2 linked regions of the Desulfatibacillum aliphaticivorans DSM 15576 genome follow. The protein of the gene in region 2 interacts with the protein of the main gene of each other region in a pairwise test. Links are inferred from orthologs where the notes say so. Each region holds a gene or a part of one and is shown on either strand. Other genes may lie near its edges.

What was found.
Region 1: the proteins of ribD (region 2) and accC interact in binary tests that used the Escherichia coli proteins (3 or more experiments, as listed by UniProt). The link is inferred for Desulfatibacillum aliphaticivorans DSM 15576 from one-to-one orthologs.

Annotation. Positions count from the first base shown.
Region 1 is NZ_AUCT01000002.1:304,885-313,232, forward strand. The notes cover bases 2,257-5,188. They hold accC (acetyl-CoA carboxylase biotin carboxylase subunit), read left to right. Parts: upstream 2,257-2,988; coding sequence 2,989-4,389; downstream 4,390-5,188. Other genes in these bases: G491_RS0103520 (acyl-CoA carboxylase subunit beta), read left to right, coding at 2,257-2,579; G491_RS29300 (acetyl-CoA carboxylase biotin carboxyl carrier protein), read left to right, coding at 2,729-2,974; G491_RS0103535 (Ig-like domain-containing protein), read right to left, coding at 4,497-5,188. In the rest of the region: G491_RS0103515 (acyl-CoA carboxylase subunit beta), read left to right, coding at 1-1,013; more of G491_RS0103520, read left to right, coding at 1,026-2,256; more of G491_RS0103535, read right to left, coding at 5,189-8,348. UniProt on the Escherichia coli protein: This protein is a component of the acetyl coenzyme A carboxylase complex; first, biotin carboxylase catalyzes the carboxylation of the carrier protein and then the transcarboxylase transfers the carboxyl group to form malonyl-CoA.
Region 2 is NZ_AUCT01000024.1:175-8,589, forward strand. What follows is about bases 3,431-6,429. They hold ribD (bifunctional diaminohydroxyphosphoribosylaminopyrimidine deaminase/5-amino-6-(5-phosphoribosylamino)uracil reductase RibD), read right to left. Parts: upstream 5,490-6,429; coding sequence 4,371-5,489; downstream 3,431-4,370. Other genes in these bases: G491_RS0119530 (bifunctional 3,4-dihydroxy-2-butanone-4-phosphate synthase/GTP cyclohydrolase II), read right to left, coding at 3,431-3,692; G491_RS0119535 (riboflavin synthase), read right to left, coding at 3,702-4,361; nrdR (transcriptional regulator NrdR), read right to left, coding at 5,573-6,043; glyA (serine hydroxymethyltransferase), read right to left, coding at 6,062-6,429. Outside these bases: G491_RS0119515 (acyl-CoA dehydrogenase family protein), read left to right, coding at 273-1,427; transcription antitermination factor NusB, read right to left, coding at 1,508-1,939; ribH (6,7-dimethyl-8-ribityllumazine synthase), read right to left, coding at 1,944-2,411; more of G491_RS0119530, read right to left, coding at 2,478-3,430; more of glyA, read right to left, coding at 6,430-7,303; fabF (beta-ketoacyl-ACP synthase II), read right to left, coding at 7,425-8,415. UniProt on the Escherichia coli protein: Converts 2,5-diamino-6-(ribosylamino)-4(3h)-pyrimidinone 5'-phosphate into 5-amino-6-(ribosylamino)-2,4(1h,3h)-pyrimidinedione 5'-phosphate.

The sequences.
Region 1 (8,348 bases), on a different replicon or contig from region 2:
TGGGCGACTTCCGGATTTTCAACGAAGAAAGCGCCTTTTTGTGGCTGGGCGGCGCAATGGAGTCCGACGAGGCGGGAACCGCGGAATTCCATATGGAAAAAAGCGGCCAGTGCGACTTTGTTGTGGACAGCGACGAAGACGCCATAGACAAAGCCAAGGAGCTTTTGGCCTACATGCCCCAGAACTGCTGGGAAATGCCTCCCTTCGTGGACTCGGGCGACGATCCCGAACGCCGGGAGGAAGCCATCCTGGACGTCATGCCGGAAAACGTCAAGTTCACCTATGACGTGCACGAAATTATCGAATTGATCGTGGATAACGGCGAGTTCCTGGAAGTCCAGGAGGAATACGCCACCCATCTGGTTACGGGCTTCGCCCGCATAGGCGGATATCCCATCGGCATCGTGGCCAACAACCCGGACGAAATGAGCGGCGTCTTTGAAATCGACTCCGCCGACAAGTACGACCGGTTCATGAATTTTCTGGACTGCTTCAACATTCCCATCATCACCATGGTGGACTCCACGGCCTACGTGCCCGGCGACAAGTGGGAGCGCCTGGGCATCATCCGCCACGGCGCCAAGAACCTGCATTCGTACTCTCATCTGACCACCCAGAAAATCACCGTGGTCCTGCGCCGCTCCTACGGCGGGTCCAACATCGTCATGGGCTGCGCCCAGATGCACCCGGACGTGGTGTTCGGCTGGCCCTGCGGCGAGTTCGCCCCCACCGGGCCGGAATCCATTGTGGAAGCCATCTTCCATAAGGAGCTGGCGAAAGCCGAGGAAAAGGGCGGCAAGGAAAAACGTCAGGAATACTATGACATGCTCCTGGCTACGGTCAGGGAGCGGTTTAACATCATGCATCACTCCATGGACTGGACCTCTTATTATATGGTGGAGGAAGCCATCGACCCGCGGGACACCCGCGCCAAGATCTACCGCACCATCGTGGCCACCCTGGACAAGCAGGAAGAGCTTCCTGAAAAGAAACGCTTCATCAAGCCTGCATAAAAGGAGAGAAACATGTCTGAACGAATGAACGAAGCAATTAACAGGCTTGCTGAAATACAGAAGCAAAACCTGCTGGGAGGCGGCCAGAAGCACGTTGACCGGCAGCACGCCAGAAACAAGATGACGGCCAGGGAGCGCATTGACGCCCTGCTGGATCCCGGCACATTTCTGGAAGTCGGCTCCTGCGTTAACACCACCAGCGTCAGGATGGACGGCAGAACCACGGACGCCCCCTGCGACGGCGCCATCACCGGCACGGGCAAGGTGGACGGCCGGCTCATTGGCGTGTATTCCAGCGATTTCACGGTCCTGGGCGGATCTTTAGGCGCCCAGCACCTGCAAAAATGCTCCGAATGGATCATCCAATGCACCAAGCTGGGCATTCCCATGGTCTGGCTGCTGGACTCCTCGGGAGGCCGCCTGGGCTACCAGGACGTCATGTTCGCCGGCATTGAGTGGTATTTCTGCACCATCTCACGCAGTTCCGGCGTCGTGCCTCAGATCAACGTGCTCATGGGCCCCTGCATTGCAGGCCAGGCTTACGCCCCGACCCTGTGCGACTTCCTGCTCATGAGCCGGGAGACCGCCAACCTGTGGCTGGCCGGCCCCAGGCAGGCCAAGGCCGCCACGTCCGAGGATATCGACAAGTCCGTGGGCAGCGCCGATTACCACGTAGCCCATTCCGGCACCTGCGACGTTGTCGGGGACAACGATGCGGAAACCATTGCAAAAACCAGGGAGCTCTTAAGCTATCTGCCTTCCAATTTCCGGGAAAAGCCTCCGGTCAAGGAAGCACCCGCCGACTCCTTGTGTGATGTGGACAAGCTCCTGGAGCTGGTTCCTGACGACCTGGCCAAGACCTATGACATGCATGAAGTCATCAAGGTTTTGGTGGACGACGGCGATTATTTTGAGGTCAAGGACCAATACGCCAAGAACCTCATCTGCTGCTTCGCCCGCATGGACGGCAAGCCCGTGGGCATAGTCGCCAATAACCCGGCCGAGCCCGGAAGCATCATGGAAATCAATTCCTGCGATAAATACTACCGTTTTCTCCAGGTGTTGGACGCCTTCAACATCCCCCTGGTGACTCTGGTGGACACCCCGCCTTTCGTTCCCGGCGAAGAGCAGGAAGAAAAAGGCCTCTTACGCCACTTCGGCAAAATCGTGGACGTTTACACAACCTCCACCATTCCCAAAATCAGCATCGTCCTGCGGGAAGCATACGCCGACGCCGGCGCCATGATCATGGGCGTCTCCAAAGGCATGGGCGCGGACGCAGCCTTGGCATGGCCCATCGCCCAATACGCCGTGGAAGCCTCGGAGCTGGATTACCGGGAAGTGGTTAAAGGCATGGAGGACGACGCTTACGAAGGCTACCTGAACTGGGGCCGGGAAAAAACCGACGTGTTCGACGTGGCCAGGGGCTTTACCACCCAGGTGGTGGACGAAATCATCCATCCCAAAGAAACCAGGAAAAGAATCATCCAATCTTTGGAGCTGTTCAAAAATAAAGAGGAAGAACTTCCCCTCAGGGCCAAGTGCCACGGCACGATGCCCTCATAAACGGGAAGCAGGGAACGGGGAGCAATAACCAGGCCGAGGCGAGCCTCCCCGTTCCTTAACCTGGAATTCAGCCGCCGCCTAACCCCATGCCGGCGGATTCAGTATAAAATTACTTGCATCTCAAGCGATAAAACTGTCAGGAGGCAACCATGGCAAAGAAAAAAGTCAAAGCAAAAATGTCCGGCGTTTTTTACAGAAGGCCCGCCCCCGAAGAACCCGCTTATTGCGAAGTGGGCGACGTGGTTAAGAAAAAACAGGTCCTGGCCCTGCTGGAAACCATGAAGGTTTTCCAGAAAGTCAAATCCACGGCGGACGGAAAGATCGTGGAAATCCTGGCTGAAAATGAACAGCCCCTGAAGGACGGGGACGTGATGTTCATCATCGAAACGGAATAACCAGAGAGGCGACCATGTTTAAGAAAATTCTGGCGGCGAACCGGGGGGAGATCGCCCTGCGCGTAATCCGGGCATGCAAGGAGCTGGAAATCCCGTGCGTGGCCGTGTATTCCGAAGCGGACGCGGAATCTCTGCACGTCCGGCTTGCGGACGAAAGCGTGTGCATCGGTCCCGCCATCAGCGCAAAGAGCTATTTGAGCATTGATAATATCATCAAGGCGGCCAAGGACACCGGCGCCGACGCCATTCATCCCGGCTACGGCTATTTGGCGGAAAAGAAGGATTTCGCCCTCGCCTGCCAGGAAAACGGGATTACCTTCATCGGCCCCAAACCCGACAACCTGGCCCTGGCCGGGGATAAAATCGCGGCGAAAACAGCCATGCAAAAGGCCGGCGTTCCGGTTACGCCCAGCAGCCCGGGCGGCGTGGATACGGTGGCGGAAGCCAAGGAGTTCGCCAAGGAAATCGGCTATCCCATCATGGTCAAGGCCTCGGGCGGAGGCGGCGGCCGCGGCATTAAGATCTGCTTTAATGACGAAGAGGTGGAAGAAGAATTTCCCATGGCCAAGATGGAAGGCCGCACCGCCTTCGGCAACGACGAAGTCTATGTGGAAAAATTCCTCACCAAACCCCGGCACATCGAGTTTCAGATCCTGGCCGACAAGCAAGGCAACGTCATCCATCTTGGGGAAAGGGAATGCTCCATCCAGCGGCGGTATCAAAAGCTGGTGGAAGAGTCCCCCTCCCCGGCCCTTACGCCTGAATTGCGGGCGGCCATGGGCCAGGCGGCTATCAACGCCGCCAAAGCAGTGGATTACGAAAACGCCGGAACCGTGGAATTCCTCCTGGACGGCGACATGAATTTCTACTTCATGGAAATCAACTCCCGCATCCAGGTGGAGCATCCGGTGACCGAACTGGTCACGGGCGTGGATCTGGTCAAGGAGCAAATCCGGCTGGCGGCCGGCGGAACCCTGGATTACACCTTCGACGACCTCAACCTGCGCGGATGGGCCATTGAATGCCGCATCAACGCGGAGGATCCGGAGAAGCATTTCATGCCCAGCCCGGGAACCATCGAGGATTACAATCCGCCGGCGGGCTTCGGCGTTCGCCTGGACAGCCATCTGTACCAGGGCTATGAACTGCCGCCCTTTTACGATTCCCTGATCGGCAAGTTAGTGGCCTTCGACCTGACCAGGGAAGGCGCCATTCAGGTTATGAAACGGGCTTTGAAGGAATTCATCATAGGCCCCATCAAGACAACCATCCCCCTGCATCTGATCATCATGGACGACGATGAGTTCAAGGCGGGAAACTTCGACACCAGCTTCATCACCAAGTACGTCCCGGAAGAAGATGACGATGATGACGATGATGACGATGACGACGATGACGACGACGACGACGATTAAGTCGCGTTAACCGAACCAGCGCGAGGCTGGACGACGTGGGGGTGCACGCTTATGCGGGAGAAGGCTAATGCCTTCTCCCGTTTTATTCCGCCGTTTGCAGTGTGCTCCTACTGGTTTAGCCCGGCCTCATGCCGGAGCAGGAACAGGATTTCCCCCTCGCCGATCACCCCGTCGCCGTCCACGTCGTTGCCCGGGCCGTTATAGGGAATTTCTGCAAAATCCGGGGCATTGTTGGCCAGGATTTGCAGGCCCAGGATGAGATCGTCCATTCCCAGGGTCCGGTCTCCGTTCAGGTCTCCAATCCCGAGCAGGGGATACGGGTCGTCCCCGTCCATTAAGCCGTCCTTGTCCGTGTCCGGATCTTCCGGCAGGGTTCCCGCTTCCTCCTCTTCCCAGTCCTGGAATCCGTCCATGTCCGCATCGCCGGTCAGGTCGATATTGATGAGCACGGAGGCCTGGTTGCTGGTGTGGGTCCCGTCGCTGACCGTGTATTTGAACACGTCCTGGGGGGCCGCCGTTCCGTCCTGCTGGTAGGTGAAGGTTCCGTCCATGTTCAGGGTGACGGAGCCGTGCAGCGGGGGAACCGTCAGGGTGACTGTAAGGGGCGCCCCTTCCGGGTCCACGTCGTTATGAAGCACGGAGGTCCAATACGTGTTGACAATGGATGTTGTCCCTTTCCATTCCACCGAGCAGGTATCCGCGTAGGCCTTGGGCGCTTCGTTGGGAACGGCGACGGTCAAGTTCACCTTGGCGGTGGCCGTTTTACCAAGGTGGGAGGCTGTGTAGCTGAAATAGTCGGTTCCCGTATAACCGGCTGTGGGCGTGTAGGTCACGGTTTCCCCGTCCGTCACGGCCTGACCGTGCTTGGGCGAGGTTGTCCCGGTGATGGTTGGGACGCCGCTGCTGTAATAGATGTCATTGGCCAGCACGTCCACGGTCACCGGCTGGTTGGGCGGGGTTTGAGCCGTGTCGTTGTGCAGTTCCATGGGCAGGTTGGCCAGGGGGTCGATGACCGCGCCAAGGATGACGTTGTCGATCACCCCGTCCCCGTCCGAGTCTCTGGACAGGAGGTTCATGCCAGCAATAAACTCCTCGGCGTCCAGGTAGGGGTCGCTGTCCGTGTTGGAATGCAGCGGGTTGCTTCCCAGGTCCACCTCCTGTTTGTCGGTCAGGCAGTCGTGGTCTGTGTCCGGGTCCCTGGGGTCTGTGCCTGCGGCGTATTCCTGGGCGTCGGTCAGGCCGTCCTGGTCCGTGTCCTTCATGGTGGGATCGCAGGAGGCCACATAGGATTGATCGCCCTGGTTGTCGTGATAGGCCACGGGCCAGCCGATATACTCGTTCAAGTCAATAAGTCCGTCGGCGTCCTTGTCGTCCCCCGTGGCGAGCCAACCGGATCCGCCCGTGGTGTTGACGACGGCCACGATGGGCATGTCCTCATCAGCCGGCATGGTTTCGTAGTCATCCCAATAATTGAAATAACGGATGAAAGTCACCCCGGAGCCGGAAGCGATAAAATCAATGCATCTTTTTCCCCCTTGATAGAAACCTTCCTGAACCCCGGTGAGGTCGGACTTGATGCCGTCGGTGTAGCTGGCGATTGTGTTCAGGGCCCGGATCTCAATGCTGGGCCGATACCATGCGAACAAAGTCAGAAAGGCCGAATCCGGCCGTATGCTGGAAACAATGCGGGAAGGGAACTCCACGTTTCCCACGGTTCCTGTAAAACTCACCAAGGGGGGGCCAATGGGCCGGTTGATATCCTGCTCGTCAAAATCGGAAATGCCGTCTCCGTCGGTATCCCTGCTATGGGGGTTGGTCCTGTATAGGGCTTCCCAGTCGTCGGGAAGCCCGTCTCCGTCCGTATCCATTTTTGTGGGGTCGGAATAAACATGCATGGGGATTGTAGCGTCCCCCAGGGGGATGGTAATATTCCATCCTTGGATTTCATAAATATCCAGGAGCCAGTCCCCGTCCGATTCGTGCCCGAATTCGTTCTTGGCATTGGTTCCCAGCACCACTTCCACGCCGTCCGGGACGCCGTCCCTGTCCCCCTCACGTTCATTCGTATAGGTCAGGGAAACCTCTCTTTCGTAGGGATCGGCCAGTCCGTCCACGTCCGAATCCCACATATGCGGGCTGCAGGAATAGCAAATATTGCCGTTGGAATCCAATTCCACATCCGGCACGCCGTCCCCGTCCTGGTCCACGTCCAGGTAGCCGTCCCCGTCCGTATCCAGGGGGGTGATGACGGTCCAGCCAAGGAACTGTTCCAGGTTTTTGGGCAGCACGTCAAAATAAATGGTGGAAGGCTCGGAGTACACCGTTCCCGAAGAGCTGTGGACGTCGCAACCGGAGGAGCATTCCTCGTAGTAGGCCTTGTAGTCGGAATTCAGATAGACGGTAAACTTATAGTTGTTGGAAGGCATTTGGGCGGGGGGTTCAATCCAGACGCCGACCTTCCAGATGCGCATAAAATAGTAGTTGTCGTAGTCCCAGTATTCATCCTCTATGGTTTCCCAATGGTCCCCGTAGGCTGCAATTCCGGGCGCCAGTTCGTAATAGGGCTTGACGTAGCTGCTTTCCCAGTAATCCGTGTATCCAGGGCCGTAACGGTATACATATTCCTGAAAACGGGACGTGATTTCAATTTTGTCCCCCACGTCCAGGCCATTGCCGTCCAGATCTGTAATATTGACCGCGCTGTCAATCAGCTCCAGTTCCACTTTGCTTAGCTCAGACTTGGTCACAAAGAAACCCACAATGTCTTCCATCAGGGCCTGGGACCACCCGGTTCCCGAGACCCATCCCATGATGAGGTCGGACAATGCCACCAGGCCGGATATGATCCCCCCCACAATGGGAATGCACGACAAAGCCCAAAGCCCAATGGCGTAGGCTGTCATGAGCGTGGCGAACATGGCGCCGGAAAAGATGCCCAGCCTGGACCATCCGTGGGAGGAGGCGATCTGAAAAAAGGCGTAAAAAGCCACCCCGGCCGTCACCACCCAGCCCATGGCGCCTGCCCCCTTGATCACCCGGTCCATCTTGCTCACCGTGCCCACCTTGGCCTGGGACACAGAAGCGAACATGATCTTGAAGTTTTTCAGCATGGACATGGAACGAAACCCGGCCCGGAGTATTTTGGCGGCCTTGTAGGAGCCTCGCACGCCCACCGCGATCCTGCCGACAGCCGCCATGCTCCTTCCCCCTTCCACCAGTTGGCGCATGACCTTGCTGGTTTCCGGGGGCTCCGGGTCCATGTCCTCGTCCATCCGGCTCATGGCCGACTCCCCGGCGTTCCAGGCCATGACCATGTCCGTAAGGTTGCTTTTCTCCTCCCCGGTCATGCCGGAGGCTTGGGCGTACACGTATGCCGCTCCCGCCACTTCGTCCAGTCCCAGTTCGGCCTGCGTGGTGGTGTCGTACCAGGGGGTTACAATGCGTTTGCCTGTGCTCACCGGGGCTTTGGCCATATCCACCACAAAGGTATTGCCATGGTACCGGTTTTCAGGGGCCGTTTCGCTCATTTCCACGCTGGCTGACTGGTCTTCGAAGGCGCAGATCACAGGCGTTACGATGTCGGGCGGCAGGGCGCCCAGAGCTGCGGGTATCATGGCGCCTGACAAGGCGGCCATGGCCTCGTCCTGATGCCCGAAATTCCGGACGTCCGAATTCACCGAGATTCCCAGCGAGCCCAGGCGGCCCGGCTCCTGGGAAAGGGAGGTCTGGCCTCGCAGGAACTCGTAGCCCAGTTGGGTGTTGGCCAACAAAACCTGGCCCTGGTCGTCCCCGTAGAAGAGGCCAACCGTCGAGCCGTGGTTTTCTTCCACGGTGAATCCGGTCAGGACGGCGTCTTCCGCATATTTGGCCAGGTTGATGGGAGCGTTTCCCATGGAATTACTGAAACTGCTCTGAAGGCGCGCCAGGAAGCGATTCGAGGTTCCGCTGGTGCTGTCAAT
Region 2 (8,415 bases):
GTGGTTGGAGCACGCCCGTCAGGTGGGCACCTCCGGCCAGACGGTCAAGCCCAAGGTTTACATGGCCATGGGCATCTCCGGCGCTTTCCAGCACTTGGGCGGATTGAAGGGCAATCCTTTCATCGTAGCCGTCAACAAGAACCCCAAGGCCCCCATCTTCCAGGTGGCGGACGTGGGAATCGTGGGCGACATCCTGGAAATCATGCCCGAAATGCAAGAAAAGCTCGAAGAAATGAAGGGCTAATCATTCCTAATAGGAGGGGAGTGTTTCAATGGATTTTTCTTTAAATAAAGAACAGCTGGACCTGCAAAAGGCTGCCAGGGAGTTCGCCAAAGGCGAATTTGACATGGAGCTTGCCAGGGAACTGGACGCCAAACACGAGTACCCCACAAAGATTTGGAAAAAAGCTGGAGAACTTGGCTTCATCGGCCTCCATTTTCCTGAAAAATATTCCGGAATGGGTTACGGCGTGCTGGAAAATATTCTGGTCGCCGAAGAACTTTGCCGCGGCGATTCCAGCATCGGCGCCTGCATGGTTTTGGCCGGCTTCGCCTCTGAAATCGTGTTGCATTTCGGCTCTGACGCCCAAAAGGAAAAATGGCTGCCTCAGGTTGCGGAAGCCAAAACCCTTTCCGCCGGCGCCTTTACCGAACCCGGACACGGATCGGACATTACCGGCATGGACACTACGGCTGTCCTGGACGGCGATGAATGGGTGATCAACGGAACCAAAATTTTTATCACCAACGGCAACCTCGCCGGCTTCTTCTGCACTCTGTGCCAGACTGATCCTGACGCCAAGCCCGCTTACCGCGGCCTTAGCATGATATTGGTGGAAGCTGACAGAGAAGGCGTAAGCACCACTTCCGTGGGCGATAAATTGGGCATCCGCATGATGGATACGGCTGAGGTTGTTTTCAAGGACGTTCGCGTACCCAAGGAAAACCTCATCGGCGTGGAAGGCAAGGGCTTTTATCAGGTCCTGGAATTCTTTGACGAAAGCCGCATTCTCATCGCTGCACAGGCTCTGGGAACCGCGCAGGGCGCTTTGGATAGGGCCGTGGAATACGTCAAGCAGCGCGAGCAGTTTGGCAAAAAATTGGCTCAGTTCCAGATCACCCAGCATAAGCTGGCCGACATGGCCACCAAGGTCGAACTCGCCCGCCTTATGACCTATAAGGCTGCATGGAATTACGACCAAGGCAAAATCGATCCCAAGCTGACATCCATGGCTAAAATGTTCGCCGCCCGCACTGCAGTGGAAGTGGCCGACGAAGCCATTCAGCTCTTGGGCGGCTACGGCTACATGCGTGAGTATGACGTGGAAAGGTTCTATCGTGACGCTAAGATCACGGAAATTTACGAAGGAACCAAGGAAATCCAGAAGAATACCATCGCAAGCAGCGTTATCGGCAAGCTCAAGTAGCATCTGCTGAAAAAGCAAAATAACGAAGGGGCGTTTTCCTTGCGGAAGACGCCCCTTTTATATTTTACTGTAAAAGAAATCTATCTTTTCTTTTCGGCCTTTTCTTCTTTGCCCAGATGCAGGTGGATGCTGTCCAGGATGCCGTTGATGAAGGCGCCGGACTCGGCCGTTCCGAAGCGTTTGCCGATGTCAATGGCCTCGTTGATGGATACCCGGCGAGGTACGTCGGGGCAGAACAGAAATTCATAGGCGGCGATGCGCATGAGGTTCAGGTCCACGGCCGACATACGGTACAGCTTCCAGTTGTTGGAATGCTGTTCGATAAGGCGGTCAATCTCATCCCGTTTTTCAATCACCCCTTTGGCCAGTTCGTAAAAGAACTGGGCCAGATCCTTGGGAGGCGGAAAGTTTTGGCAAAACAAGTCCAAGGCCTTCAGCGGGGGGGCTGAGGTTGAGTCCACGTAAAATAATGATTGGAGCGCAAGCTCCCTTGCCCTGCGTCTTTTTCCCATAGATTTACTTGAACTGCTCCGCAAGGTTGACCATTTCAATAGCGCCCATGGCCACGTCCCAGCCTTTGTTTCCGGCTTTGGTGCCAGCGCGTTCTATGGCCTGCTCAATGGTGTCGGTGGTCAGAATGCCGAACATAACGGGAATGCCTGCGCCAAGACTGACATGGGCGATGCCCTTGGAGGCTTCGGCGCATACATAGTCGAAATGCGGCGTGGACCCGCGAATGACGGCGCCCAGGCAGATGAGTGCGTCGTACTTGCCGCTTTTAGCCATCTTATCGGCGATCAGGGGGATTTCAAATGCCCCGGGCACCTTGGCGACTTCAATATTCTCGTCTGCAGCCCCGGACCTCATGAGCGCGTCCAGCGCGCCGCCCAGCAGCCTGTCAGAGATGAAATCGTTGAACCTGGCTACGATGATTCCAAAGCGTTTGCCTTCCGCTGAGAGCGTCCCCTCTATCATGCGCGGCATAGTGTTCCTCCTGTTATCCGAAAACGCGATTCGGTTAAGTTTTATTGGCAGGGAATTTTCCCTGTTTTATTTATAAGATTCCACGTCCAGCAAATGGCCCATTTTCAAGGCCTTGCATTCCAGGTAGTCTTTGTTGTACTTGTTGGGGCACACGGCCAGCGGCACTTGTTCCACAATGCTCAGGCCGTAGCCCTGGAGGCCGACCATTTTCTTGGGATTGTTGGTCATGAGCTTCATTTTCCGTACTCCCAGGTCCACCAGCACCTGGGCGCCGATGCCGTAGTTGCGCTGGTCGGCCTTGAAGCCCAGCTTCTCGTTGGCTTCCACGGTGTCCAGGCCGCCGTCCTGCAGAGCGTAGGCCTTGATTTTGTTGACCAGGCCGATGCCGCGGCCTTCCTGACGCACGTAGATGATGACGCCCTTGCCTTCTTCGTTGACCATTCTCATGGCTTCCTGAAGCTGATCGCCGCAGTCGCAGCGTTGGGAGCCGAAGATATCGCCGGTGAGGCATTCGGAGTGCACACGCACCAGGATAGGCTCGTCGGGATTGATGTCTCCCTTGACCAGAGCGATGTTCAGGTATTCGTCCACATCGTTTTCGTAAACGATGACCTTGAAGTCTCCGCCATAGGACGTGGGCAGTTTGGCTTCGGCGGACCTGCGCACAAAGGATTCTTTGCTCATGCGGTATTCAATGAGGTCGGCGATGGTGCAGATGTTGATGCCGTGCTCTTCGCTGAAAACTTCCAGGTCGGGCATGCGGGCCATGGTGCCGTCGTCTTTCATGATTTCGCAGATGACGCCGGCGGGCTTGCAGCCTGCCAAGCGGGCCAGGTCCACGGAGCCTTCAGTCTGGCCGGCGCGGACGATGACTCCGCCGTTGCGTGCGCGGAGCGGAAAAATATGGCCGGGGCGCACAAGGTCTTCGGCCTTGGAGTCGTCTGCTATAGCGGTCTGGATGGTTGTGGCCCTGTCAGCCGCCGAGATGCCCGTGGTGACGCCGCACCGGGCTTCGATGGAGACGGTGAAGCCTGTCTGGTAAGGCGAGGTATTGTTGCCGACCATGGGTTGAAGATCCAGAATGTCGGCTTTTGCCTTGGTAAGGGAAAGGCAAATAAGGCCGCGGCCGTATTTCGCCATAAAGTTGATAATTTCAGGGGTTACAAATTCGGCTGCGATTGCAAGGTCCCCTTCGTTTTCCCTGTCTTCGTCATCCACCAGGATGACCATCTTGCCTTCCTTGATTTCCTTGATTGCCTGCTCAATGCTGATTTTAGCCATGTCTGCCTCTTATAAAAAGCCGTTCTTGGCAAGTAACGCCATGTTAATGCCCGGCATTTGGGAGTTTTTATCCGCCTCTCCTCTAGTTGCGGATAAAAAGTGTTCCACATATTTCCCGATTATATCGGTTTCTATATTTACACGGTCGCCGGGCTTGCGCAGTCCGATGGTCGTGATTTTTGCGGTATGCGGTATGATGCTAACGGAAAAGCCGGTATCAGACCTTTGGTTAATAGTAAGGCTGATTCCGTCGATGGCAACCGAACCTTTTTCCACCATGTAATAGGTCAGGCTGGAAGGGGCCTCAAAGGAGTACAGGATGGCGTTGGCGTCCGCCTTTACCGAAGCCACAGTGGCAATGCCGTCCACGTGTCCCTGCACCAGATGGCCGTCCAGGCGGGAGGCGAAAGTCAGCGCCTTTTCCAGGTTCACCCTGTCCCCGGGCTTGGCCCAATTGAGGATGGAGCGGCTGATGCTCTCGGGGGATACGTCCACGTCGAATGTCGAGCCGTCCAGACGGGTGGCTGTGAGGCATGTTCCGGAAACGGCGATGCTGTCGCCCAGTTTGACGCCCGTCAGGTCGAAATCCGCCTGAATCTGCATGGTGACGCCCCGGCCCTTGTTGATGCGTTTAAGGGTTCCCAGGCCTTCTATGATTCCGGTAAACATGGCGTATTATCAGTCCCGTTCGTCAAAAAGATCCATGACATATCCCTCCACCATAAAGTCGTTTCCGAAACGGTGCAGGGTGATGTCCTTCAGTTCTATGGAGTCAGCCATAAAGTCAGGCCCGGGGCCTGCAAACATGGGAACTCCGTCGTCGCCGCACAAGATTTTTGGGGCGTAAAACAAGCAGACCTTGTCCACCACGCCCGATTTCAGGGCGGATGAATGCACATGCCCGCCGCCTTCAATCAGCAGGCTGTTCAGGCCCCTTTCCCCTAAGTTGCGGCAAATGAAATCCAGGTTTAAAAACCCGCTCATTTCGGGCGCTTCCACAATTTCTGCGCCTGCTTTTTCCAGAGCGTCCCGTTTTACCTCGGGCGCCTGGGGGCCGCAAAAAATTAATGTACCAGAATCAGAATCCTGGCGCAACATTTTGGCGCTGGGATCCATAGATAGGCGGCTGTCCAGGATGACCCGCAAAGGATCGTTTCCCTGGCCGTCTTCCAGTCGGGCCGTGAGGCTGGGGTCGTCCATGCGGACCGTATTGATTCCCACCAGGATGGCGTCCATGGCGTGGCGCATTTTGTGGACGCAGGCTCTGGACTCTTCGCCGGTGATCCATTTGGAGTCGCCGATGCGCGTGGCTATCCGGCCGTCCAGGGTGGCGGCGCATTTGCAGACCACAAAGGGCCTGCCCGTGGTGACGTGTTTGATGAAAAATTCGTTTTGCTTCCGGGCTTCGGCTTCGCAGACGCCCCATTGGGTTTCCACGCCGTTTTCCTGCAGATATTCCAGGCCGCCCTGGGCTTTGGGATTGGGGTCTTTCATGGCGGCGATCACCTTGGCGATTCCCGCCTTAAGTACGGCGTGGGAGCAGGGCGGCGTTTTTCCATGATGGTTGCAGGGCTCCAGAGTGACGTACATGGTCGCGCCTTTGGCGTCCGCCCCTGCTTCCTCCAGAGCGAAGATTTCGGCGTGAGGTCCGCCGGCCTTTTTATGCCAGCCCTGGCCGATTACCTTGCCGTCCTTGACAATGACCGCGCCAACCATAGGATTGGGCGACGTGCTTCCCGTTCCCTTTTCAGCCAAGGCCAAAGCCTGGCGCATGTATTGGGTGTCCTGTTTTTTCATGGCGCCCTTGTATAAAAAGAACAGGGGGGACCGTGATCCGGTTACCCCCCGAGAATAATAAATAGGTCCAAACCGCCTGGCTGTTACTTGCCGCCCTTTTGCTGCTGTTTAAGCAGGTATTTGAGTTCGGATATAAAGTCGTTTACGTGCTTGAACTCCCTGTACACCGAGGCGAAGCGGACGTAAGCCACGTCGTCCAGTTCGTGCAGCTTGTTCATGATGGCCTCGCCCACCTGGTGGGAGGGAACTTCCTTTTCTCCGGTTTCGCGCAGATCTCTTTCCAGTTGTTCGATAAACTCATCAATCACATGAACGCTGATATTGCGCTTTTCACACGCCCGGAGCATGCCGGCCCGCACTTTCTCCCCGTTAAAAACCTCTCTCCGGCCGTCCTTTTTGATGATGACCAAAGGCATGTCCTCCACCTTTTCGTAGGTGGTAAAACGGCGGGAGCAGGACAAGCACTCCCTGCGGCGACGAATTACATCAGCCTCCTTGCCTTGCCTGGAGTCTATGACTTTATCTTCAGTTTCACCGCAATACGGGCATTTCATCCCTTTCCTCCCTGGAAGCTATGCATAAATGGGGAAAGATTGGCAAAGGTCCTTGACCTTGGCTCTCGTGCTTTCTATCAAAGCCTGATCCTGGGGATTTTTCAAAACGTTCGCCAGGCAATCGGCGATGAGTTCCATTTCAGGCTCTTTCATGCCCCTGCTGGTAATGGTCGGCGTTCCCACCCGGATGCCGCTGGTGACGGCCGGTCCATTTTTATCAAAGGGGATGGTGTTCTTGTTGACCGTAATGCCGGCCTGCTCCACCAGACCCTCCGCTTCCTTGCCGGTAATGTCAAGATTGGAGAGGTTGAGGAGCATCATGTGGTTGTCGGTTCCGCCGGAAACCAGATCCACGCCGTTGTCCATAAGCCGTTTGGCCAGGCAGGCGGCGTTTTTGACCACTTGCTGCTGATAGGCCTTGAACTCGGGCGTAAGGGCTTCCTTGAAAGCCACGGCCTTGGCGGCGATGACGTGCATGAGCGGTCCGCCCTGGATGCCGGGGAAAATCTGGCTGGACAGTTTTTTGCCGAATCCCTTATTGGACAAAATCATGCCGCCGCGGGGGCCGCGCAGGGTTTTATGGGTCGTGGTGGTCACTACGTCTGCGTATGGCAGGGGAGAGGGATGCTCTCCGGCCGCCACCAGACCGGCTATGTGAGCCATGTCCACCATAAGGTATGCGCCGGTTTCCCTGGCTATCTTTTCCAGTTCGGGAAAGTCGATGATCCGGGGGTAGGCGCTGGCGCCCGCCACGATCAGCTTGGGCTTATGTTCCTTTGCCAGGGAGCGGACCTGGTCGTAATCGATGGTTCCGGTTTTTTCCTTGACTCCGTAATGGACGAAGTTGAAAATGCGGCCGGAAAAGCTGACCGGGCTGCCGTGGGTAAGGTGACCGCCGTGGGAAAGGTCCATGCCAAGCACGGTGTCTCCGGGTTCCAGCAGGGCGAAGTAAACCCCCATGTTGGCCTGGGAGCCTGAATGGGGCTGCACATTGGCGTAGTCTGCCTGGAACAATTCCTTGGCCCGGTCCCTGGCGAGGTTTTCGGCCACGTCCACGAACTCGCATCCGCCGTAATAACGGTGGCCGGGATACCCTTCCGCGTATTTGTTGGTCATTACGCTGCCCTGAGCGGCCATGACGGCCGGGCTGGCGATATTCTCCGAGGCGATCAGCTCCAAGGTGAACTGCTGCCTGTCCAATTCCTGCTCGATGGCTTTCGCCGCCTCAGGGTCAACTTTTCTAATGGTTTCCAGATCCAACGGTTTGCTCCCTTTTCAACCAAATGGTTCTTGCTGCAACAAGAAACCGGTACCAAAATATTTTGAATATAACAAGCCTGCAAATGAAGAGCTTGCAAAAAAATTAAACGTTTGCGCCTTGCTATGCTTTAAACTTCTTCATGATAACGGATGCGTTGGTGCCTCCGAATCCAAAAGAGTTGTTCATGGCCGCATTGACCACCTGCTTCCTGGCCTGGTTAGGCACATAATCCAGGTCGCATTCAGGGTCCGGGGACTCCTGATTGATGGTCGGCGGAATAAGGTCATGATAGACCGTCAAGGCGGTGAATACCGATTCCACGCCTCCGGCGCCTCCAAGCAAATGGCCTGTCATGGACTTGGTGGAGCTTATGGCCAGCTTGTAAGCGTGCTCTCCGAACAGAGACTTAACGGCCTGGGTTTCGCACAGGTCGTTAAACTGGGTGGAGGTGCCGTGGGCGTTGATGTAGTCAATGGCTTCCAAGGGCAGGCCGGCGTCCTCCACGGCGCTTTTCATGCACCTGGCCATGCCTTCCCCTTCCGGGGACGGCGCGGTCATATGGTACGCATCGCCGGACATGCCGTAACCTGCCAGGGTCGCATAAATGCGGGCGCCGCGCTTCTCGGCGTGCTCCCTGGTTTCCAGGATCAGAATTCCGGCGCCTTCCCCGACCACAAATCCGTCCCGCTCCTTGTCAAAGGGCCGGGAGGCCTTTTTCGGCTCTTCGTTCCGGGTGGATAAGGCTTTCATGGAGTTGAAGCCCGCAATGCACAGGGGGGTGATAACCGATTCCACGCCGCCGGTGATCATGGCGTCGGCCTGGCCGTGTTGAAGAATGCGCATGGATTCCCCCACGGAGTGGGTGCCTGCGGCGCAGGCCGTGGCCACGCTGCAGTTGGGGCCTTTGGCTCCAAAGTGGATGGCGATAAGGCCGGGCCCCATGTTTCCGATCAGCATGGGAATGAAAAAAGGGCTTACCCTGCCGGGGCCGCGATTTACAATGACATCGCGGCTTTCCTCCATAGTCTGGAGGCCTCCCAGGCCGCACCCCGTGAACACGCCCACACGCTCGGCGTTGTCCGAGTCGATGACAAGCCCCGCGTCATCCAGG